4 regions of the Aliamphritea ceti genome follow, and region 3 is predicted to be linked to each of the others. Evidence: predicted binding sites of a transcription regulator. Region 3 holds the regulator's gene; each other region holds the start of a gene.
The links. The regulator sigma-54, encoded in region 3, starts transcription at its own class of promoters, with help from an activator protein. The targets are predictions, from matches to a motif close to TGGCACNNNNNTTGCTNT.
Positions count from the first base shown of each region.

Region 1 (6,049 bases), 2.4 Mb from region 3:
AATGCGCAGTCATTATAATGATTGGTAAATCAGGATACTGACTGTGCAACTTATCCAGCAGCGTAAAACCATCAATACCCGGCATCCGAATATCACTCAGTACTACTTCTGGCCGCTGACTACCCGTCTCAAGGCGCTGCAATACGGCATCACCGCTATCAAAACTTGTCACCTTGACGGCATCACTTGCCAGTGCTCGTTCCAATACCCAGCGAATAGACTGATCATCATCCACCACCCAAACATTCGCATAATTAGTCACGGCGGATCTCCTTATTCAGTTGCGGTTGCATACCTGAAGGCAAATTATCTGGCAGGCTTTCCAGAGGTATCAGTAACTGAAAGCGGGTTTCGCCCGGCACAGTTTTACATTCGATCAGGCCACCATGCTGAGCCAGAATCGTTTGAGCAATAGCCAGCCCAAGGCCCGTTCCTGACGCCCGGCCGCTAACCATCGGATAAAAAATCTTACTAAGCAGTTCTTTTGGAACGCCCGGCCCGTTATCAACAATTTCGACACTGCACAGTAATCGATGGGTTTCGCTGCCCAGGGTTATATTTCGCACCACTCTGGTGCAGAGCTTAATCGCCGGCTGCTCAGTAGCGCTTTCCTGTAAAGCCTGCATACTGTTGCGAACAATATTCAGCACCGCCTGAATCAACTGAGACTGATCTCCGGCAAACTCAGGCAAGCTCGGATCATAATCACGCACCAGCCCAATCTCTCCACCGGTTTCAGCTTCGAGTAAGCTGGCAACATGCTCAAGTACAACATGGATATTCACAGCTGATAGCTGAGGGCGACGATAAGGCCCAAGCAGACGATCAACCAGATCCCGCAGCCTGTCTGCCTCACTGATAATGACCTGGGTATAATCATGCAAGCCAGGATCTTTCAGCTCCCGCTGTAACAACTGAGCCGCTCCCCGCAAACCTCCCAGAGGATTCTTAATCTCATGAGCAAGACCACGCACCAGATTAATCGATGTCTCATGTTGACTGAGCAACTCTTCTTCTCTGGATATACGTAACCAGCGGTCCCTGGGATGTAACTCCACTAACAGCAACTTCTCACCTTGCTGAACCATCGGATTAACACTGTAATCCACAGTGAACTGATGACCAGACAGACTGCGGACCTTCGCCTCCCGCTTAGTAAAAGGCCGCTGATCTTCTAGCGCTTCGCCCAGCAATTGCCAATCTTCATCCGCGAGCATCAACCAGTTCCTTACCGGCACATGAAACAGGCGGCGCTCACTCGCTTCCAACAACATCTCTGCAGCTGGATTCATATACACCAGTGAAAAGCGATCATCGATCAACATCACTGCCGTGGTCAGATTATCCAGTAACTGTTTATAAAGTTTTGTGGCCATATAATTGCCTGCCAATACCCTTCCGAAGTTTGGTCTCATGCCTTGAAGACATAATCGCCAGCCTCTGCGTGCTGATCTAATCCAGTTATAAAAAGACACCGACAAAATTGTCGCTGATTCTCTCAACTCTTATTATTTACTCTGCAAAAACCGAACCAGCCTAAATAATTAAATCACTTATACATTTTGCACCAAAATAGTGCACTTCGCATATATTACATCATTTACATATATCAAATTGGTGTCTGATGTAGTTCCACAGGCAAAAAAAAACCTCCCGAAGGAGGTTTTCTTAATCTGCTATCTGTTATTAAACAGAGTAGTACAGATCGAATTCTACAGGGTGTGTAGTCATGCTGACTTTCTCACACTCTTCACGCTTCAGCGCGATGAAAGCATCGATCATGCCATCAGTGAATACACCACCAGCTGTCAGGAAGTCACGATCCTGATCCAGGCAGCTCAGCGCTTCTTCAAAAGACGCTGCAACTGTTGGGATCTCAGCCGCTTCTTCCGCTGGCAGATCATATAGATCCTTATCAGCAGCATCGCCAGGGTGAATCTTGTTCTGAATGCCGTCCAGACCTGCCATCATCAGTGCTGCGAAGCACAGGTATGGGTTAGCAGATGGATCAGGGAAACGGGTTTCAACACGGTATGCCTTAGGATTAGTTACATAAGGAATACGGATAGAAGCAGAACGGTTACGGGCAGAGTAAGCCAGCATTACCGGTGCTTCGAAACCTGGTACCAGACGCTTATAGGCATTAGTAGAAGAGTTAGTCAAAGCGTTTAGCGCTTTAGCGTGCTTGATAATACCGCCGATGTAATACAGCGCCATTTCACTCAGACCAGCGTAAGCATCACCGTGGAACAGGTTAACGCCATCTTTGTTCAGAGACATGTGAACGTGCATACCAGAACCGTTATCACCAACTAATGGCTTAGGCATGAAAGTAGCAGTCTTGCCATATGCGTGAGCAACGTTGTGTACGCAATACTTCAGGATCTGAACTTCATCAGCTTTGTTAGTAAGGGTGTTCGGACCTACACCGATTTCACACTGACCAGCAGTTGCTACTTCGTGGTGGTGTACTTCGATAACCAGACCCATTGCTTCCATTGCGTCACACATAGCGCCACGCAAATCATGCAGAGAATCAACTGGTGGTACTGGGAAGTAACCGCCTTTAACACGTGGACGGTGCCCAGTGTTACCGCCTTCGATGCTGTGGCTGGAAGACCATGCAGCTTCCTGAGAGTTGATGCTGTAACCACAACCGCTGATATCTGCGTGCCATTTAACTTCGTCAAATACGAAGAACTCAGGCTCAGGACCAAACAATGCTGTGTCAGCAATACCGGTAGAGATCAGGTAAGCTTCTGCACGCTTAGCAACAGAACGTGGATCACGGTCATAACCCTGGCCAGTAGAAGGCTCAACGATATTACAACGTACGATAACTGTAGAATCTTCAGAGAACGGATCCATTACAGATGCGCTGTCATCTGGCATCAGAATCATGTCAGACTCGTTAATACCTTTCCAACCGCCGATAGAAGAACCGTCGAACATCTGACCTTCTTCAAAGAAATCTTCATCTGCTTCGCTGGCAGGAATAGTAACGTGCTGCTCTTTACCATGTGTATCAGTAAAACGCAGGTCTACCCAACGTACGCTGTTTTCTTTAATCAGCTTAATAGTCTCTGACATTATCGTCATCTCCACTGGTTTAAATTTGTCTGTTTCATACCGTTACTACATATAAGCAATAACCGCAGGATAAAATGTGTTTGCTAGGGCACTGGTCAAACGTATAAGGCTTACCGGCACCTTTGCCGCTACTACCGTTATGGGCAAGTCTAAAAGCAAGGCTTGTGCCAACTTTTAAATAACCTATTTATCATCACTAAAAAAACTTCTGAAAGGGCTCAAAATACAACCTAAGACACCCACAAAAGCATTACCAGTCCCAATAAGCACCTGACTTTGCGCAACTTTTTTACAGCCTTTACTCGGCACATCTATATAAAGTCAAATGCTATAAGACAGTGCGGCGAAGCAACATACTGGCACTTGCTACGACAACAGCTAAACTTTTTCGCACCAAAATAGAGCATAAAAACCAATATCGCCCCATAATAGGGCACCGAATAGACGCGGTATCCATATCAAATATTTTCGCCGCACAATATTACTGCAGTTTTACAGCCGGACCCTATATTTCTTACTGCTAAATCAGCGATTTAATATGGCATTTTGGTGATTTTTTCAAAACATGCATAAGAAACACACAGCTTTACCCACATTCATGTATAATGCGCGCCTAATTTATTTTGTCTGCACAGGTTCTCAGACGTGATTGAAAAACTAAGAAACATCGCAATCATTGCGCACGTTGACCATGGTAAAACCACCCTGGTCGACAAAATGCTCTCGCAGTCCGGCACTTTGGGTCGTCGTGATGAAGGCACTGAGCGTATCATGGACTCCAATGATCAGGAGAAAGAGCGTGGTATTACCATTCTGGCGAAGAACACCGCCATTGAATGGAATGATTACCACATCAACATCGTAGATACACCGGGCCACGCTGATTTTGGTGGTGAAGTTGAACGTGTACTTTCTATGGTTGATTGCGTATGTCTGCTGGTTGATGCGGTTGATGGTCCAATGCCACAAACCCGCTTCGTAACCCAGAAAGCTTTCGATCAGGGTCTGCGCCCTATCGTAGTTGTTAACAAGGTTGACCGTCCCGGCTCACGCCCTGATTGGGTAATCGATCAGGTATTTGATCTGTTCGACAGCCTGGGTGCCACCGATGAGCAACTGGACTTCCCTGTTATCTATGCATCTGCGCTGAACGGCATTGCCGGTACTGAGCCGGACGCTCTGTCTGAAGACATGACGCCACTGTTCGAAGCGATTGTAGAACATGTTGAGCCACCTAAAGTTGATACTGACGGTCCTTTCCAGATGCAGATTTCTGCACTGGACTACAACAGCTACGTAGGTGTTATCGGTGTAGGCCGTGTAACCCGCGGTACAGTTAAAGTTAACCAGCCAGTTAAAGTGATCGATACCGAAGGTAAGATCCGTGGCGGTAAAGTTCAGAAGATCATGGGTTACCTTGGTCTGGAACGGGTTGAAGTTGAAACTGCACGTGCTGGCGACATCATCTGTGTAACAGGCATCGAAGTACTGAACATCTCTGACACCTTGTGTGATCCTGCACAGGTTGAGGCACTGCCTGCACTATCTGTTGATGAACCTACTGTATCTATGACCTTCCAGGTGAACGATTCACCTTTCGCAGGTCAGGACGGTAAGTACGTTACAAGCCGTAACATCAAAGATCGTCTGGAACGCGAACTGATTCATAACGTAGCTTTACGTGTTGAGCCAGGCGACTCTCCTGAGAAATTCAAAGTCTCTGGCCGTGGTGAATTACACCTGTCAGTACTGATCGAATCTATGCGTCGTGAAGGTTACGAGCTGGGTGTTTCCCGTCCGGAAGTTATCCAGAAAGAAATCGATGGCCAGGTTCAGGAGCCTTTCGAAGTTGTTATGATCGATGTTGAAGATCAGCATCAGGGCAGCATCATCGAAGAGCTAGGCAAACGTAAAGCTGACATGACTAATATGGAAGTTGACGGTAAGGGTCGTGTACGTCTGACCTTTATGATGCCTTCCCGTGGCCTGATCGGTTTCCGCTCAATGTTCATGACAATGACATCCGGTAGCGGCATCATGACTTCTGTCTTCGACCACTACGGTCCGGTAAAAGACGGTGAAGTTGTTAGCCGTAACAACGGTGTTCTGGTTTCCATGGTATCCGGTAAAGTTCTGGCTTACTCATTGTGGAACCTGCAGAGCCGTGGTCGCTTATGTGTTGTGCCTAACATCGACGTTTACGAAGGTATGTTGCTGGGTATTCACAGCCGTAACAACGACCTGGCCGTTAACCCGATTAAAGGTAAGCAGCTGACCAACGTACGTGCTTCCGGTACTGATGAAAACATCCAGCTTACACCACCTATCCACTTCACACTGGAACAGGCACTGGACTTCATCGAAGACGACGAGCTGGTTGAAGTAACACCTAACTTCATCCGTCTGCGTAAGAAAATGCTGACTGAAAACGAGCGTAAGCGGGCATCCCGCGGCGCGAAGTAATTCAGCCACACCTCTGTAAGCCGGTTTTTAGCCTCTAAAAACCGCTTCCGGCCCGGACAGCACTCGCTGTCCGGGCTATACTCCTCCTTGCATTTATTCAATTTCTTTTAAGCCGCATCAGCACTTAAATCGATAAGCAAGGTAGCCCAATGCATACACTTTATCCGGACATAAATCCCTATAAATTACACACGCTGGACGTCGATACACAACACAGCTTGTACGTCGAAGAAAGCGGTAATCCGCAGGGTATACCGGTATTGTTTGTACATGGTGGCCCCGGCGGCGGAACCAGCCCCCAGCACAGATGCTTTTTCGACCCTGAACGTTACCGCATTGTGTTATTTGACCAGCGTGGTTGTGGCCGCTCGACCCCACATGCGGAACTGAATAACAACACCACAGATCATCTCATCGAAGATATCGAGCAGATTCGCGAACACTTAAATATTGATCAGTTTTTACTATTCGGCGGCTCGTGGGGCGCCACACTTAG
Region 1 covers NZ_AP025282.1:4,126,596-4,132,644, forward strand. Annotated here, with positions in the region: gene ntrC (nitrogen regulation protein NR(I)) at 1-262, opposite strand, end outside; gene glnL (nitrogen regulation protein NR(II)) at 255-1,376, opposite strand; gene glnA (glutamate--ammonia ligase) at 1,687-3,090, opposite strand; gene typA (translational GTPase TypA) at 3,736-5,553, shown strand; gene pip (prolyl aminopeptidase) at 5,703-6,049, shown strand, end outside.
Region 1: glnA (glutamate--ammonia ligase) is a predicted target of sigma-54. The motif match lies at 3,243-3,260, and genes of this name have one in related genera.

Region 2 (6,049 bases), 2.0 Mb from region 3:
ACCTGCACCAGAGCCAGTAATTGTCATTGCCTGAACCTGACCAGGAAAACGATAATCACCATCTACCAGCGTACCATCAGGATCTAGCCCAATACCGCTTCGTAACACATCCTTATCAATTGTCTGACCACTAATGACAACTGTACCACCCGCTACATTGGGAGGCGTTGCTCCAGAAAAGTTAAGCGTTTGCACTTCTCGAATAGGTGGTTGCTCAACCATATTGAACTTAATCGTATGCTCGTTACCAAGACTGTCAAACGTACGCACTGTAGTACTGTAAGAAAAGGTCGCTGGATTATCTCTGTTATAAGGCTGCGTCAAAACACCTGCATCTAAACGATCATCAACGTTAAAAGATAAATTAATATCTTCTGTCGCCTTTGGCGGACTCTCTTTCTGAGTCACTGCCAGATCACCAATCGGCAAGCGGTTACCATCACTATCCAACCCGTAACCCTGAAGCTTCTTACCTGACTTTGAAACAACAAATCCATCTTTATCCAGCTCAAATGCACCCGCTCGGGTATAACTCACACCTCCCTGGCCATCATCTAACTGGAAGAATCCAGATCCGTTAATTGCCAAATCCAGATTGTTATTTGTGAATTCAATGGTGCCCGCCTGAAAGTCCTGGGCGATATCCGTAACAATTACACCTGAACCGGCAACATTACTTGAACCCGCACCAACAACAGCCGTTGCATAAATATCACCAAACTCAGTCCGGGATGATTTGAAACCGATGGTGCTGGAGTTAGCAATGTTATTACCTGTCACATCCAGATCGGTTGTTGCTGCTTTTAAACCTGTAATCGCAGTATTAAAACCCGCCATGTTACTCTCCCGCCTTAACCAATCTGCTTGATGTCACTAAACGCAATAGATCCGGCGTCAGTATTCAATTTCATGCCAACACCGTTTTGCCCAAGGGTCACACTGTTGACGTTATACGACAGATAACTGTTAGCAACTTTATAGCCATCTGCGGTTGCTGCCTCAGCCACTACACGGTAATCCCCGGAAGCAGCATCACCGGCATTCCAGGCAAAATTAAGATCACCGGCATTCTTAGCGCCCAAATCCAGCGTTTCAATTTTCGCACCGTTACTGTCATAAATTGAAACACGTAGATTCGTTGTTGAGATCGGCAATTCAATAATGCCTTTCACATCTTTATTATCCGCAGTAATGGTTGCTACATCTGTTTTGGCATAAACGTTTTGCCCAACCATAGATGATGCCTGAAGCGCTGACTGACTAGACAGCAGCGAATTCGACAGGTTATTCATCGTTACATTCAGATTATTAATGCTCTCAACCTGACTCATGCTGGATATTTGTTGCATGAAATCGTTGGTTTCTGCCGGACTGGTAGGGTCCTGATTTTGCAACTGTGCGATCATCAGCTGCATGAACATATCACTGTCACTGGATGTCTGAGACGTCTGAGTCGACTGCGATTTATTCTGCGCATTAATCTGATCGTAGACACTAGATGTCGTTTGATTCGTATTAATAGTAGCCATAACTAATTACCTCTGAACTCTCACGTAGCCCGACACTATCAACCCTGACCCAAGGTCAGCGCCCGCTGCGTCATTTGCTTCGCAGTATTCATAATTTCAGCATTGATCTGAAATGAACGAGAAGCAGAAATCATATCTGCCATCTCTTCTACAACGTTTACGTTAGGATAAAAAACATATCCATCTTCGTTTGCCATTGGGTGATTCGGGTTGTATTCCTGACGCAACGGCGCATCACTCTCAACAATTCCCGCAACTTCAACCCCCTGACCAGCCTGCGTACCTAGCGGTACACCCGGCTGCATTTCATTTTGTCTTCCAAGCTCAAAAACAGCCTTTCGAGCACGATAAGTTTCACCATAACTACTGCTTACACTGTCCGCATTGGCCATGTTACTGGCAGTCGTATTCAGACGAACTGTCTGAGCACTCATTGCCGAACCGGCGATATCAAAAATATTAGACAATGACATAATTATTCACCCTTAATCGCGCTTTTTAATCCCTTGAATTTTTTATCAAGAAATTGAAATGAAGCCTGATAATCCAAAGCATTTTCTGTATAGCGCGCCATCTCAGTCTGAACATCGACAGTATTACCATCAATACTTGGCTGGCTCGGAATGCGATACATCATCTCAGCGGCAAAATCCGGATTAACCAGGCCTTCGCTATGCCCGCTCTTGGTTTTTGCCAACTCCAGCTGTCCCATCTGCATTTGCGACTCTTTACCCTGCAGAATAGCTTTGAAGTCCATATCGCGCGCTTTGAAATTCGGGGTATCTGCATTTGCAATATTGTTTGCCAACACTTCTGCACGCTGACTACGTACGTAGACTGCTTGCTCATGTATTCCCAGTGCTGATTCAAAACTTATTGCCACGCCGACACTCCTTTTTTATTAACTGACCACTTAAAAGCAATTCAAATGCCAACTATACAAAACGCAACAAAAACAATAAGTTAATATTAACCCAGAAGTACAAAGCGGCAATTAAATCGCCTTATATCCAGAAAGGCGGCAACCCCTGACAGTTGAGCGGCAAGCAAGCGGCAATTCCCTCCTCCTAATGCCCCTGCTTTCCCACAAATGCAGGCATTCCTCATAATCAAGACACAAAAAAACCCCGAATAACCTAGTTATTCAGGGTTTAAAGTAACAAATGAAAATCTGTTAAATGGCTTTGTAAATAATTCCTGGTCGACAATGAATCATTTCATAGCAATCACTCAGTCCCGATAAAGACTCAGAAGCGCCTAAAAACAAATAGCCACCTTTCTTTAAAGACTTATGCATCTTTCTTAAGATTTCTAACTTTAACTCTGTAGAGAAATAAATAAGTACATTACGGCAAAAGATAATATCAAGCTGACCTATGGTGCTATATGAACCTAAAAGATTCAGCTCACGGAAGTTAATTCTCCGCTTAAGCTCAGGCTTAATTGTCCAGATATCATCCCCTTTAGGTGCGAAAAATCGATTCAACCGCTCCTGAGACAAACCTCTACCTAAAGCCAACCGCTCGTAATCACCTGTTTTAGCTTGCTGAAGCACCCGTGTGCAAATATCAGTAGCAACTATTTCTTCACCACTAAAACTGCCTTTCCCGGACTGTTTAAACTCTTCAATCGACATGCTTATTGAATAAGGCTCCTGACCGGTAGAACACGCCGCTGACCAGATACGCAAGCGCTGCCTGCCACCAGCAGCCAACTCAGGCAACACCTGATTATTCAATATTGCATAAGGATGTATATCACGGAACCATAACGTCTCATTCGTCGTCATGGCATTAATAACCTGCTCGTTTAAAGCCCGGCTACCCGGCCGTTTCAACTGCTCGACCAAGGTAGCGAGAGTGGCGATACCACGCTCCTTCATCAGGCGCCCTAAGCGGCTTTCAACAAGATACAGCTTATGCCTGGCTAGCAGAATACCGCAGGCATTTTCCAGATAATCACAAAACTGGGTAAATTCCTGATCCGTAATCTTTAACTTAGAAGTATCCAGAACCTTTACTCCACCACCTATTAAAGGCCGGACTCAACCGCCTTCATACGATCTACAACTGCAGTTGCCAATTCATCAGCATCGAACTTGCCAATAAATGCATCAGCTCCCACCTTTTTAATCATGGACAGATTAAACCGACCACTTAAAGAACTGTGCAACACAACATGTAACTTACGCAAGCCTTCATTTTCACGGATACGGTTAACCAGGGTATAACCATCCATTTCAGGCATTTCGATATCCGACACTATCATCAGGAATAACGAAGGCACATCAACACCCTTATCAACCAACTGCTCTAATAATGTTAATGCTGCTTTACCGTTCTTAGCTGTCGTAACTTTAATGCTCATGCCTTCAAATACCTGTTGCACCTGCTTCAATGCAATATTTGAATCGTCCACGACCATCACGTGATATTCCTTCGCGTGATTTTTAACTTCCTCAGTAGCTATATCTTCACTCACAGCAGTATTGGTAGGAATCAAATCCGCCAAGATCTGTTCAACATCCAGAATTTCGATCAGGTTACCATCATGTTCAAGTACAGCAGTCAGATAATTCTGACCAACCAATTCAACTGGAGGTGGAGTAACGTTATCCCAATGCGTTGCCAAAATCCGGTCAACCCGTCGCACAAGAAACGATAAAGTACGGCGACTATATTCAGTAACAACAAGAAAGCAGCTGCGGCGCTCATCCGGACTAACAGGCTCTTCCCCTATAGCCTCGGACAAATCTATAACAGGAATAGTCTCACCACGGATATGAGCCATGCCTTTTAAGGACGTTGTTTGTTTAGGAATTCCCGTCAAATCCGGGCACGGAAGAACTTCCCGCACCTTAAATACGTTGATACCATATTCCTGATCAGTATTAAGGCCAAATAGCAATAATTCCAGGCGGTTATGGCCAACATCACTCACCCGCTGTCGCTGGTTTACACTAATCTTATTTACTGACATGATTGTTCCTACGTACTGAGTGGGGCTGCTTAGTTTACTCAAATGGTAAGTAATGGTTTAAATTATCCAGTGAATAACTCAACCATCACATTAATATGTACTTTTATAGCGATCTTCACTCTGGCAGTAAAGGCCCAAGCAACCCCATACCACGCCAAAATCAAACAACAAGCCGAAGATTACCTGCATTCTATCTACACTATTGAACAACCATTAGCGCGCACAACAGTTCGCCTCAAAGCTTTAAGCCCACAACTTAAACTGCCTCGTTGCAAGCAGCCAATCAGCTTCAAACACGCACCAACACGGGCCAGCAGGGTAAGTATCGCCGTTCAGTGCAGCCAGCCAACATGGCGTGTTTTTCTCACAGGTACTATCGAACAATGGCTTCCTGTTGTTCGTACAACCAGACCCATTAGCAAGGGCACCATTTTGGGGGATAAGGACCTGGTTCTAATGGAAACAGACATTCGACGCGTTAACAAACCCTACTATACGGACCGAACCGAACTGCTAGGCAGACAATTGAAGCGAACGCTTGGAATTAAACAACTCATATCTGCCTCATCTTTGAGTAAGCACTTAATGGTCAGGAAAGGAGATCTTGTTGTCATAGAGGCTAAAAAAGGCGGTATGGTTATACGTATGAACGGCATCGCGATGGATAACGGAGAACAGGGAAAACAAATCAACGTTAAAAACTCACGTTCAGGCCGTATCATCCGCGCATATGTTACCCGGGTTGGCGTAGTATCAGTTTCTCCCTAGCCCATTCGCACCTGCGAAACTTCACTGATATACTTGTTCTAAATCTCTGACATTTATTTAAGTTTTTTTTCTAAAGATTATCCGTGTCACGCCGATACACTCACTCATAGAAGAATGAGGTTCAGAAAATGGTTATTGATATCACGGGTTTATCGTCCAATCAGGCGACCCAATCTCGTGGCAAGGTGAGCGAACAACCTGCAACGGGAAATAAAACAACTGAAAACACTGCTACGGCCAGCAAGCCTGCCAGCAGCGTTAATATCAGTGATACCGCTCAGGCTATTCAGAAGACTATCGACAACAGCTCAGCTGATGACGGTATTAATTCTGATCGTGTTGCTGAACTAAAAGCCGCTATCGAAGATGGCAGCTATCAGGTTGATGCACTAAGCACTGCTAAAGGTATTTTCCAGATAGAAAGTCAACTTGGTTAGTAATATACGTTTATGCAAACAGTAACGCCTGCACAATTTAATGAACTCAATACCCTGAATCAGCAGGGTATTGTTGTTATCAGTAAATTAAGCGGCCTCCTTGACCAGGAATTCGCGGCGTTATCTGAACGAGACGTTGAGAAAATCCAAAGCACTGTTCAAGAAAAAACAGATACTCTTCGCGAGCTTGAAGCAAACAGTAAATCTCGAAATGAGCTTTTTGCACAGCTGCAAATCACCGCGAACAAACAAGGTCTCGATACATTTAAGAGCTCACTCCCTTCCGCACAACAAGCCGTGTTTCTAAAACACTGGAAACCTTTGGAAGAACTACTC
Region 2 covers NZ_AP025282.1:4,577,012-4,583,060, forward strand. Annotated here, with positions in the region: gene OCU49_RS20675 (flagellar hook-basal body complex protein) at 1-837, opposite strand, end outside; gene OCU49_RS20680 (flagellar hook capping FlgD N-terminal domain-containing protein) at 852-1,529, opposite strand; gene flgC (flagellar basal body rod protein FlgC) at 1,568-2,002, opposite strand; gene flgB (flagellar basal body rod protein FlgB) at 2,005-2,412, opposite strand; gene OCU49_RS20695 (CheR family methyltransferase) at 2,704-3,561, opposite strand; gene OCU49_RS20700 (chemotaxis protein) at 3,561-4,508, opposite strand; gene flgA (flagellar basal body P-ring formation chaperone FlgA) at 4,578-5,276, shown strand; gene flgM (flagellar biosynthesis anti-sigma factor FlgM) at 5,405-5,713, shown strand; gene OCU49_RS20715 (flagellar protein FlgN) at 5,726-6,049, shown strand, end outside.
Region 2: flgB (flagellar basal body rod protein FlgB) is a predicted target of sigma-54. The motif match lies at 2,446-2,463, and genes of this name have one in related genera.

Region 3 (6,049 bases):
GAAACGATTCTTGCAGCGCAGCAGAAACTTGATGCAATCTGGGCAGAATATCTGTGATGTCACGGTCCCGACTACGCTTACTCATTGCGATACTTATTGTAGGCGTCAGTGTTTTCTACCTGGGTTGGCAAGACCCAGGGCAGAAACCAAAAAATGCTGATAACAAGCCTGCTCACCCGCAAGCAGACTATTTTATCAAGCAAAGCCACAGCAAAGATTTCAGTTCCGATGGATTCAAGACTCAGTCACTTACCTCAGAATTCATTGAACACCTGCCAGCAAAACAACGTCTGGAATTATTAAAACCTGAAATACACTTTTTCGAACTGGGTAAGCTTACTAATTCAGTTAATAGTAATCAGGGCGAAATTCCAGATCAGAGCAAGCAGATTGAATTTATCGGCAATGTGATCATCAGAGATCATCAACAGCCTGAAAAACAGCAGACGATTAATACCGAGGTTCTGACTGTCTTCACTGAAAAAAAACTTGCGAAAACAGCTTCAAAAGTCACAATATCTGACCAGTCAGGCCGAACTACAGGCGTTGGCATGCAAGCTGATTTCAACGTCAACACTGTCGAATTGCAATCCCAAGTAAAAGGGCTTCACTATGTCAATTAGCCGTATTGCAACACCTTTCATTCTACTTTCAGCTCTGTTTTCCAGCCTGGCTACAGCGCTACCTGAAGATAAATCCCAACCCATTCATATAGCTGCCGACAACGCCAACATGAATGAACTAACAGGGATAACTGTCTACAAAGGCGCAGTCAACGTTCAACAGGGCACTCTAAAAATTGAAGGAAGTACTGTCGAGTTAAAACAGGCTAACGGTGGGGTTACAAATATTAAAGCCCTTGGCTCACCCGCTCACTATGAACAAAAGCCCAATAAACAAGACCCTCTGACCCATGCCTATGGCAGTAAGCTGGATTACGATACGCTTGCAGAAGTACTGGTTATCACCGGCAAAGCTAAAGTCACTCAGGGTGGCGACGTTTTTACCGGAGACCGTATCGTATACGATATGAAAAAAAGTACCATCGAAGCCTTCAGCGACAATAAATCCTCAAACGAACGGGTAATTATGGTGATTCAGCCTAAAGCAACTCAGAGCGACACTAATTAATGAGTAGCTTAGAAGCTCTTAACCTGGCCAAGAGTTACAAAGGCCGGTCAGTTGTAAAAGATGTCTCCCTGCACATTGAACGTGGCCAGATTGTTGGGTTACTTGGCCCTAACGGCGCAGGTAAAACTACCTGTTTCTATATGATTGTCGGTTTAGTAGATGCTGACAAGGGCACTATCCAGCTCGATGGTCAGGACCTCACCAGACAAGCTATGCATAATCGTGCCCGAAAAGGCATTGGCTACCTTCCTCAGGAAGCATCCATTTTTCGGAAGCTGAGCGTTCGCAATAATATTATGGCGATTCTCGAGACCCGCCCTGAACTTAACAAACAGCAACGCGAAGAAAAACTTTCAGAGTTACTGGAAGAGTTTCACGTAACACATCTGGCTGATAGCCTAGGTATGAGCCTGTCAGGCGGTGAACGTCGGCGGGTTGAAATTGCCCGTGCGCTGGCAACCGAACCTAGCTTTATCCTGCTGGATGAACCTTTCGCTGGCGTAGACCCTATTTCAGTTACAGATATAAAAGCAACAATCAAACACCTGCAAAGTAAAAACATTGGTATTCTGATTACTGACCACAATGTTCGCGAAACTTTAGACATTTGTGAACAGGCATATATCGTCAGTGAAGGATATATCCTTGCCGCTGGCGCACCAGAAGATATACTGAGTAATCAGCAAGTGAAGCAGGCATATCTTGGCGAGCAGTTCCGTCTGTAGTTTTCACCCCTTCTTTATCTGACAGGTACAAGCAGTTATATGAAACAAGCGTTACAACTGAAGATTGGCCAGCACCTTACGATGACCCCGCAATTGCAGCAGGCGATTCGGCTGTTACAACTGTCAACGCTTGATTTGCAACAGGAAATCCAGGAAGCTCTCGACTCAAATCCAATGCTGGAAGTTGGCGAGGAAGATTCGTCCGAAAGCAATGAAGCAAAAACGGAGCACGATGCTGACTCCCCTGCCAAGCAGGAAACGACCGAAACAGTTAGCGCTGAGCCTGAAGAAACCCATGTCGCGGACAGCGACTGGAGCGAAGACATTCCAGACGAACTGGCAACTGACAGCCAGTGGGAAGACACCTTTCAGACGGCGACTCCCAGCAGCTCCACCAGCAATAACGACTTCAGTGACAGCAACTTTGAAGCTAACGACACAGCCGTTGAAACCCTTCAGGATCATCTAAATTGGCAGCTTAACCTTACGCCAATGAGCGAACTGGATCAGTTAATCGCGACGAATATCATTGATGGTATTACCCCTGATGGCTACCTGAGTATCGAACTGGAAGCGATCCACGAGCACTTTATAAGTCAGGACGACCAGTTCTTACAAGAAACTGAATTGGATGAAATTGAAGCAGTACTTCGCCGAGTACAGCAATTTGATCCACCAGGCGTTGCTGCCCGAGACTTGAGTGAATGCCTGATGCTGCAACTTAATCAGCTGCCGGCAGACACTGCTTACCTCAAAGAAACACGCAAAGTTGTCAGCCAATACCTGCCCATCCTTGGCAATCATGACTACAAATTATTAATGCGTAAAACCCGCCTGAAAGAACCTCAGTTACAGGCAGTAGTTGCTCTGATCCAGACACTTAATCCAAAACCTGGCGCCAGCATTACAACTACACATTCAGAGTATGTAATTCCTGATGTATTCGTCAGCCAAGATAAAGGTATATGGCAAGTCCGGCTAAGTCCGGAAGCATCCCCCCGCCTGCGCATAAACGACAGCTATGCAGATTTAATTAAGCGCGCAGATAACAGCCCGGATAATACCTATCTGAAAAGTCATTTACAGGAAGCCCGCTGGTTTATAAAAAGCATTCTCAGCCGTAATGAAACTTTACTCAAAGTAACCCGGGAAATTGTTGCCCGTCAGCAAGACTTCCTGGAAGAAGGCGAAGAAGCCATGCGACCAATGGTACTGCACGATATTGCCGAAGCTGTCGATATGCATGAATCAACCATTTCCAGAGTTACAACCCAAAAGTACATGCATACCCCAAGGGGTATTTTCGAACTAAAATATTTTTTCTCCAGTCACGTCAGTACCGACGGCGGTGGAACCTGTTCTTCTACTGCAATACGTGCACTGATTAAAAAACTGGTTGCAGCTGAAAGCCCTGCAAAACCACTGAGTGACAATAAGATTACTCAACTGCTGGATGAGCAGGGAATTAAAGTCGCCCGACGAACCATTGCTAAATATCGCGAGTCTTTGAACATTCCACCTTCAAATGAGCGAAAGCGTCTGGTTTAATGAAATTACGGATTATGTCCGTAATGCACTAACAAGGAGATTGCCATGCAAATCAATATTTCTGGTCACCATGTTGAACTGACAGATTCACTGAGCAACTATGTGCACAGCAAATTCAGTAAGCTGGAACGTCACTTTGACAACATCACCAATGCTCAGGTAACTCTGAGCATAGAAAAGAGCCGGCAGAAGGCTGAAGGTGATGTTCACGTAGCCGGTGGCCAACTGTTCGCGACACACGAACACGATGACATGTATGCAGCAATTGATGGCCTGATTGACAAGCTCGATCGACAGGTTATCAAACATAAAGAAAAACTTAAGAATCACAAATAGCAACGTTTCTGAAACCATATGTTAATCAAAGATCTACTCAGCCCCTCAAGAGTGCTCCACGCTCTTGAGGGCGGCAGTAAAAAACGCACCCTAGAACTCATCAGTCAAACTATCTCTCAGCAACTGGACGATCTTGAGGAAGAAGACATTTTCTCAGGCCTGATTGGTCGCGAACGCCTCGGAAGTACAGGTATTGGAGAAGGTGTTGCAATACCTCATTGCAGACTGGATAACTATAGCCAGGTCGTAGGCTGTCTTGTTCAGCTGGCCAAACCCATCGACTTTGATGCAATTGACGGCGCTCCGGTTGATTTACTATTCGTCCTGCTAGTACCGGCAGACGCCTGTGATAAGCATCTGCAGACGCTAGGTAACCTGGCCGAATTATTCAGTCAGGCAGAATTTCGCCAGCAACTGCGCAACGCACCTTCAGCTGAAGCACTGCTAGAAATCGCAACTCATTACAAGGTTGATAACTGATATGAAACTTGTGGTGATAAGCGGCCGCTCAGGGTCTGGCAAAAGCACAGCCCTCCAGGCCCTGGAAGACATTGGCTTTTATTGCATCGATAACTTGCCAGCACAGCTGTTACCACAACTGATAACCCGACCACCGGAAAAACCTAGCCAGGACGCCCCAAAGACACTGTTGGCAGTCAGCATAGATGCCCGAAACCCACTCAGTAACCTTGAAGAGTTTCCGGCAATCTTCAAAAAATTGCGGGCTAACCAACAGGTAAGCTGCGAACTTTTATACCTTGATAGCAGTGAAGAGATTCTCCTCAAACGCTACAGCGCTACGCGTCGCAAACACCCTCTTTCAGATGATCAACTCAGCTTAAAAGACGCCATCGCTTATGAGCGCGAATTGCTTAGTCCGTTAGCAGTACTCGCTGACTTACGCCTAGACACTACACGCCTCTCTCTGTATCAGCTTCGCGACAGCATCAAACTGCGCATTATGCAAAAACAGGAACAGGGGCTTTCCATACAGTTTGAGTCCTTCGGTTTCAAGCACGGCTTACCGCTGGATCTGGACTTCACCTACGATGTACGCTGCCTACCTAACCCTTACTGGCTCCCACCATTACGGGAATACACTGGCTTACAGCAACCGGTTATCGACTTCCTGAGCCAGGAAAGTGAAGTAAAAGAAATGCTCGCAGATATCACCGCATATCTGGAAAAATGGTTACCTGTTTTCGAGAAAAATAACCGTAGCTATGTCACTATCGGTATTGGCTGCACCGGCGGGCACCATCGCTCGGTATTTATTGCCGAACAGCTGACTAGCCATTTCAGACGAACTATGGATAATGTCCATGTCAGGCATCGTGAACTGCCTTAAGGAATTCAGACTCTTCAGATGCCAGCCTGGCAACTGAATAACCAGAGGTGCATATAATTTTATGCAGGAACAACAACTTACCATTATCAACAAACTCGGCTTACATGCCCGGGCTGCCGCTAAGCTGATTAACCTAACCAGCAAATTTAGCTGCGACATTCAGCTGGCTAAAGACGGCCGTCAGGTAGATGGCAAAAGTATTATGTCGGTAATGATGCTCGCCGCCAGCAAAGGCACCGAGCTGACAATCAGCACTGACGGTGAAGACGAACAGGAAGCACTTAGTGCTATTGTTGAACTGATCAACAACCGATTCGACGAAGCAGAATAACCCAGTTACTGTTCCACCTCCTGCAATCATCCCTTATCCCTTGAAAAACAATCCGCTATAATAGGCCCTCACCGGTCTTATACCGGATACTCTCTCCCGTCATTTTATCCGGTAAAGCAGAGGTACTTGATGATCGAAACCACTGAAAGAACAGATCTAGATAAACTCTCAGAAGCTGTGGAAAGTGGTGAGTTCAAGCAAATACGCTATACCCTCAACAATACTCTGCGGCCTTCTGAAGTTGCACATCTACTGGAAAAATCCCCGCCAAAAGAACGGCGCTTACTCTGGAGCCTGATTCACCAGGAGCTGGAAGCAGATGTTCTTCAGGACCTGGGGGATGACGTTCGTACTGAAATTCTCAGCCAGATGGATGCGCATGAAGTACTAGCCATTACTGAAGCCCTAGAAACTGATGACATGGCCGATGTAATCCAGCAATTACCAGAAACGCTCACCCGGGAAATTCTGCGTTCTATGGGCAGCCAGAACCGGGAACGCCTGGAAGCGGTCCTGTCTTACCCGGAAGATACAGCCGGCGGCCTGATGAATACCGATACAATTACGGTACGTCCGGATATCAGCGTAGAGACTGCACTGCGTTTTTTACGGCGGCATGATGAGTTGCCG
Region 3 covers NZ_AP025282.1:1,355,417-1,361,465, reverse strand. Annotated here, with positions in the region: gene OCU49_RS06225 (KdsC family phosphatase) at 1-57, shown strand, start outside; gene lptC (LPS export ABC transporter periplasmic protein LptC) at 57-623, shown strand; gene lptA (lipopolysaccharide transport periplasmic protein LptA) at 613-1,131, shown strand; gene lptB (LPS export ABC transporter ATP-binding protein) at 1,131-1,856, shown strand; gene OCU49_RS06205 (RNA polymerase factor sigma-54) at 1,896-3,404, shown strand; gene hpf (ribosome hibernation-promoting factor, HPF/YfiA family) at 3,450-3,740, shown strand; gene ptsN (PTS IIA-like nitrogen regulatory protein PtsN) at 3,759-4,220, shown strand; gene rapZ (RNase adapter RapZ) at 4,222-5,088, shown strand; gene OCU49_RS06185 (HPr family phosphocarrier protein) at 5,150-5,419, shown strand; gene mgtE (magnesium transporter) at 5,549-6,049, shown strand, end outside.

Region 4 (6,049 bases), 2.0 Mb from region 3:
CAGGCGATTCGTCAGTGGGTAAACGAAGATGAGTGAGCCAAATCAAAGTACTGAGCCAGCTATTGAGTTGAATAAGCTGCAGAAAGCAGCGGTATTGCTTATCAGTATGGGGGAGGCTGATGCCGCAGAGATACTCAAGTATCTGGGGCAGAAAGAAGTTCAGCTGATCGGTTCTGCGATGAATGACCTGGATAATATTCCACAGTCAGCGGTAGAAGCGGTAATGGCAGACTTTATGGAAGCGATTAGTGACCAGACAAGCATTGGTATTAATAATGATATTTATATTAAAGAGATGCTTGGGCAGGCCTTAGGTTTAGAGAAAGCTCAGACGCTGATCGACCGGATTCTGATGAATACCAATACATCCGGTCTTGAAACATTGCGCTGGATGGACCCGCGTCAGGTTGCGGAAATAATTCGTTACGAACATCCTCAGATTCAGGCAGTGGTGTTGGCATATCTTTCTGCCGATCAGTCTGCGGCAGTGTTAGCAAGTTTTGATGATGTAGTGCGTCTGGATATCCTGATGCGTATTACCGCGTTGGATCAGATTCAGCCATCTGCGCTGCAAGAATTGAATGATATTCTGGAAGCGCAGTTTGCCGGTGCATCCAGTCAGACAGCATCTCTGGGTGGCCTGAAAACAACCGCAGAGATTATGAACTTCATTGACAGTTCTCTTGAGCAAGACATTATGGAGAAAATCAAAGAAGTTGATGAAAGTCTCAGCGACCAGATTTCCGATCTTATGTTTGTATTCGATAATCTGATTGATATTGAAGATCGTGGTATTCAGGCTATTCTTCGTGAAGTAAATACCGATGTACTGGTGGTTGCGCTTAAAGGTGCTGATACCAGTTTGCAGGAAAAGATTTTCCGCAATATGTCTAAACGTGCTGCTGACTTGCTGCGCGACGATCTGGAAGCGAAAGGTCCGGTACGTGTAAGTGAAGTGGAAGAAGCTCAGAAAGAGATTCTGGGTGTGGCACGTCGCCTCGCAGATGATGGTGAAATCATGCTGGGTGGCGGTGGCGAAGAGATGCTCTAACCGATGAAAGCTATTGATAGTTCTATGGTGCGTATTCGCGCCGATGAAGCAGTAATCACGCAGCCCTGGGAATTGCCAGTGGTGAAGAGCCATCATGTAGTGGCTTTGCATGAAATGCCTCAGGAGCCTGAGGTTGCCGTTGTTGAAGATGAAATTGTTGCTGAAAAGCTTACCTTATCTGAACTTGAGTCGATTCGAGAAAATGCTCGTCAGGAAGGTTACAAGGAAGGACTTAAGTCAGGCACTGAAGTTGGTCAGCAAGAGGGGCAACAAGCTGGTTATCAGGAAGGCTTAGCTGCCGGTAATAATGATATTGCTCAACAGGTGTCGAAGTTAGAAGCAATGTTTCTGCAGCTTGAGCAACCGTTGGAGCAAATCAATACTGACGTCGAAAAAATGTTGGTGGATATGGTGCTGGAGTTGAGCCGTGCAGTTGTTAATGCTGAACTAGAAACCAGCACAGAGGCGGTTAAACAAGCCGTTCAGGATGCAGTGTCGCAACTACCCAGAGAGAGTGGTACGGTTAATATATCTGTCAATCCTGAGCAGGTAGAGCTGCTTGAGCCTTTGCTGCAAAGTCATGATAACTGGCGGTTTTTGGCGGATGATTCGATTCAGGCTGGTGGTTGCAAGGTTAAGACCAGTAATGCATTGATCGAGCATACAGCTGAGGTACGTTTTCAGGCAGTTGCCAGCCAGTTACAGGCACATCTCATTGAGGTGGCACACCAGGGTGCGCCTGATTTAAATAATGAGTGATAATCGTCTTTTAACGCGTTTATCACGACTTCATAATGTGTCTTATGTCCCGCCCGTGCCTGTTTCTGAAGGCCACATAACCCGTTTGATTGGACTTACACTTGAGGCTGTCGGTATTAAAGCTTCAATGGGTGATTATTGTCTGGTTTATCCTGAAAAAGGTTTACCAACGGAGGCTGAGGTTGTTGGTTTTGCGGGCGATCGTATTTATTTGATGCCAATAGATGTTGTGGAAGGGCTTGCCCCTGGGGCTAAAGTTCTGCCAAAGCAGGGTGGTGGTGATGTAGAGGTTGGTTTTAGTCTGTTAGGCCGGGTTATTAATGGTATTGGTAAGCCGCTGGACGGGCGTGGGCCTTTGGGGTGTGATACCCGAGTGCCTTTGCATGGTCGTACTATTAATCCTCTGGCTCGCCAGCCAATTAATCAGACGCTTGATGTCGGTATTCGTTGTATGAATGCCCTGCTAAGCGTTGGCCGGGGGCAGCGTTTAGGTTTGTTTGCCGGCAGTGGTGTCGGTAAAAGTGTATTACTGGGGATGATGACCCGCTTTACTGAAGCAGAAATAGTTGTTGTTGGTTTGATCGGTGAGCGGGGGCGAGAGGTACGGGAGTTTATAGATCACAGTCTGGGCGCAGAGGGGATGGCTCGTTCCGTAGTGGTTGCCTCTCCCGCAGATGATTCTCCCTTGATGCGGTTACGTGCTGCGCAGCTGACTACCCGTATTGCTGAGTATTTTCGCGATCAGGGTAAAAATGTACTCTTACTGATGGATTCGCTAACCCGTTATGCACAAGCGCAGCGTGAGATTGCGCTGGCGGTAGGAGAGCCTCCGGCGACGAAAGGTTATCCGCCTTCAGTGTTTGCTAAACTGCCTAAGTTGGTTGAGCGCGCCGGTAATGGCGATCATGGTGGTGGTTCAGTAACTGCTTTCTATACTGTGTTAACGGAAGGCGATGATCAGCAGGATCCTATCGCTGATTCTGCCCGGGCAATTTTAGATGGCCATGTGGTGTTATCTCGTTCACTTGCTGAGCGTGGGCATTATCCTGCGATCGATGTTGAACAGTCTATTAGCAGGGCGATGCCGCAGATTGTGTCTCCCGAGCATTTGCAGGCGGCTATGGGCTTTAAGCAGATTTATGCCAAGTATCACAAAGTAGTGATTTAATCTCGGTGGGGGCTTATATGAGAGGGAGTGATCCTGAGACAGATTTCGCGATTGAGCGAATGCCGTTAATGCGTGAGTTTCTTCAGCAGGGATTAAAGGAGTCTTTTGACTTTAATACCAGTTTGCAAAGTATGGCTATGGTTTTGTCTCCGAATCCACAAGGCGGTGAAAGCACCGCTGCTTCAGTTAAGGCTCAGTGATGAAACGCTCAAAACGGTTGGCAATCGTATTGGAGCAGGCTGAGCGGAAGCGTAAGCAGGCTGATCAGTTGCTGGCTGATACTCAGGGGCGAATTCAGAAAGGAATTCAGACAATGCAGCAGTTGGAGCAGTATTATGCTGAATATGCCAATAATTTTTATGCAAATGGTGCTGCTGGTGTGAGTGTTCAGCAACTGGATACCCATCAGGCGTTCATGCAAAAGCTGCGTACCGCGATCCAGCAACAACGTCAGGCGGTTGAGTCTGATCAGCAACATCTTGAGAAGGTCCGTGAGCACTGGAAGGCTGCTTATGGACATTTTAAAGCGATTGATTCGGTAATAGAAAAGGCGCGGGATGATGAGCGCCGGGCCGATGATAAAAAACAACAACAACAAATAGATGAGCGTTCTCAGCTCGTCCGTACTCCTTTCATTTAACGATAAATCAAACCTGATTTAGGCGTTTTTCCTTTTTTGGCATTAATCCTGCTTTAAATACTAATAAATAAACGTAATAAGCGTTTTGAGTGTTTAATTAGGGCTGCCATATGAATTCATCGCTTCCTGTTTCTATCAGTACCGGATCAATGCCAGATTTGGTTGGAGCCGGCGTCGCACCAGCAAATGCGGGGGCTGGTGGGGACTTTAATGCCATGATTTTACAAACCAGTCAGGCTCGGGCGAGTCAGTCTGCTGCCGTCAGCTCTCAGGGGCAAGTGCCGGCAGTAAGCGGAGAGAGTTTGCCGCCTGGGCATCAGCAGGCATCAATTGAACAGGAAAAATCCCCTCAGAGTGTTTCTGGCAAGCAAGAGAATATTGATGGTAGCGATGCGCTGAGCGAGTTGAAGAAGTTTCTGGAAGCAGACGTCACCGCTGAGTATTCATTGATTCAGGAAAAAAGCGCCGCTTCTACTCAGGCTGTTGCGACTAGTGCTTTGGTTGGGGCTCCAGTGTCTCAGGGTGCAGCTGTTTCTCAGGTGGCAACTGAGCCGCTAGTGGCAGAGATTGCACGGGTACCTGTTGATGAAGCGCCTTTAAGTAAAGCTGTACATGAATTGGTGGCTGCATCTGGTACGGAAAAAACGCCAGTAACATCTGATGCTGCCGGACAGCAACAAGTTGTTGCAGCCAAAGACGTTTCAGTGTCAGTTGCTGGTGAAAAAACTCAGCAGCAAGTAGCTCAGCAAACTGCAGTTGTTGAGGGTGCTCAGAATACAGCAGGTGTCCGGCAGCAGAATGAGGGGGTACTCACCCCGGTAGCGCCGATTACGCCAGTAGGCGATAGTCCTGATCAGGCTGAGCGCATTGTTGATCCGGCGCTGATTAATGCACAGGTTTCTGTTGCAGGTAGGAATGCCGTAACCGCAGCTGATCAACAGGTTACCGCATCCCCAAGTGATTCCTTAGCCACGGCTTTGCCACAAGCTACAGGTAATGTATCTGCAGAGTCATTACAGAATACTCAGGTAGTACAGCAGCAAGTTGCACAGCAATCAGTGGAGTCTCAGGCGGCAAAAGTGATGGCTCCGGGTGCTGAAAGCGTTGCTGTACAGGCAGCAGGTATTGCTAAGTCAGATGCTAAGCAGACAGTTAGTCCGTCTGTGAATGGTGTTGGGCAAAGTGCTGCTGAAGAAAATGGTTTACTGAAAGGGTTGGTTGCTGACAATAAAGCTGGAGACAATAAAGGCTCACCTGAAGGGCAAAAAACTTTCTTAGCTGGAGCTGCTGGATCAGATAGCTTGGCAAAGCTACAAAACTCAGCATTTCAGCTAAGTGAGCAACTGGCAAATCAGACAGCTAATAAAACATCAACAGCGGCTGTAAGTGCTGAAGCCAGGGGTGAGAGTTTTGCTGAGTCACTTACCAGTTCATTGGCTGCGACTGGTGCGGCACGCGCTGAAAAAGTGGGAGCAGAACCGCATCAGTTACAAATGCAGCAGGGCTTGAGGCCGGGTAATCCTGCCTGGGGGCAAGCTGTTAGTGATAGAGTTGTCTGGTTAGCATCGCAGAATGGTAAAGTGGCGGAAATTCGTCTTGATCCGCCAGAGCTTGGCAGCCTGAATGTGAAACTGGAAATTAAAAATGAACAGGTAAGTGTTGTTTTTAATACGCCGCATGCCAGTGTCAAAGAGTCCTTAGAGCAAAGTCTGCCACGTTTGAGGGAAATGTTTGCGGAGCAGGGCCTGGAATTGGCTGACTCTTCGGTAGAGGATCAGGGGTCAGGACAGCGGGAAAATGCTCAGGAGCGTGAAGCGGTCGCCAGTGCGGGATACGGTGCCGATGGTGAGGTAGACGGCGAGTCTGAAGTGCTCGTTAGTCAGGCAGAACAAAGCATTTCAATGGTTGACTATTATGCTTAAACGACAGTTTGAACTTCAGCTAGTGTAGAATTTTAAAAAATCCATCTCAGGAATATATTTCTTCTGCGCGGAATGCGGAATTTGGTGGCTTCCGCTGCTGAATCAGTATGTTATATTAAGCCCATTATTGTTAGGTAAATCGGCTGAATGCCGCTGGGAATTTTGATGGCTGAAGAAAATACTGAAGCAGATGGGGCCGGTGAAGGCAAAAAAGGCGGTAAGCTGAAGCTTATCCTGATTATTGTTGGCGCTATTTTAGTTGCTGCAGGCGGTGCTGTAGGCGGTTTGATGTTTTTGGGTGGGGATGATGAATCAGTTGAGACGGCTGAAGCAGCCCCTGCCGCGCCAAAACAGGCACAATATAGCAAGATTCGAATTCTTTCCGGGGATCCGTATTTTACTGTGACAATAAACAGTAATGACGGTAAAACCCATTACCTTCAGGTCTATGTAGAGACCAAAACACGTGATGATGAAGTCGTTGCTGCGCTGACAAAGCATATGCCGCG
Region 4 covers NZ_AP025282.1:4,535,988-4,542,036, reverse strand. Annotated here, with positions in the region: gene fliF (flagellar basal-body MS-ring/collar protein FliF) at 1-36, shown strand, start outside; gene fliG (flagellar motor switch protein FliG) at 29-1,051, shown strand; gene OCU49_RS20545 (flagellar assembly protein FliH) at 1,055-1,810, shown strand; partial or broken gene fliI (flagellar protein export ATPase FliI) at 1,803-3,178, shown strand; gene fliJ (flagellar export protein FliJ) at 3,178-3,618, shown strand; gene OCU49_RS20530 (flagellar hook-length control protein FliK) at 3,729-5,540, shown strand; gene OCU49_RS20525 (flagellar basal body-associated FliL family protein) at 5,706-6,049, shown strand, end outside.
Region 4: OCU49_RS20530 (flagellar hook-length control protein FliK) is a predicted target of sigma-54. The motif match lies at 3,656-3,673, and genes of this name have one in related genera.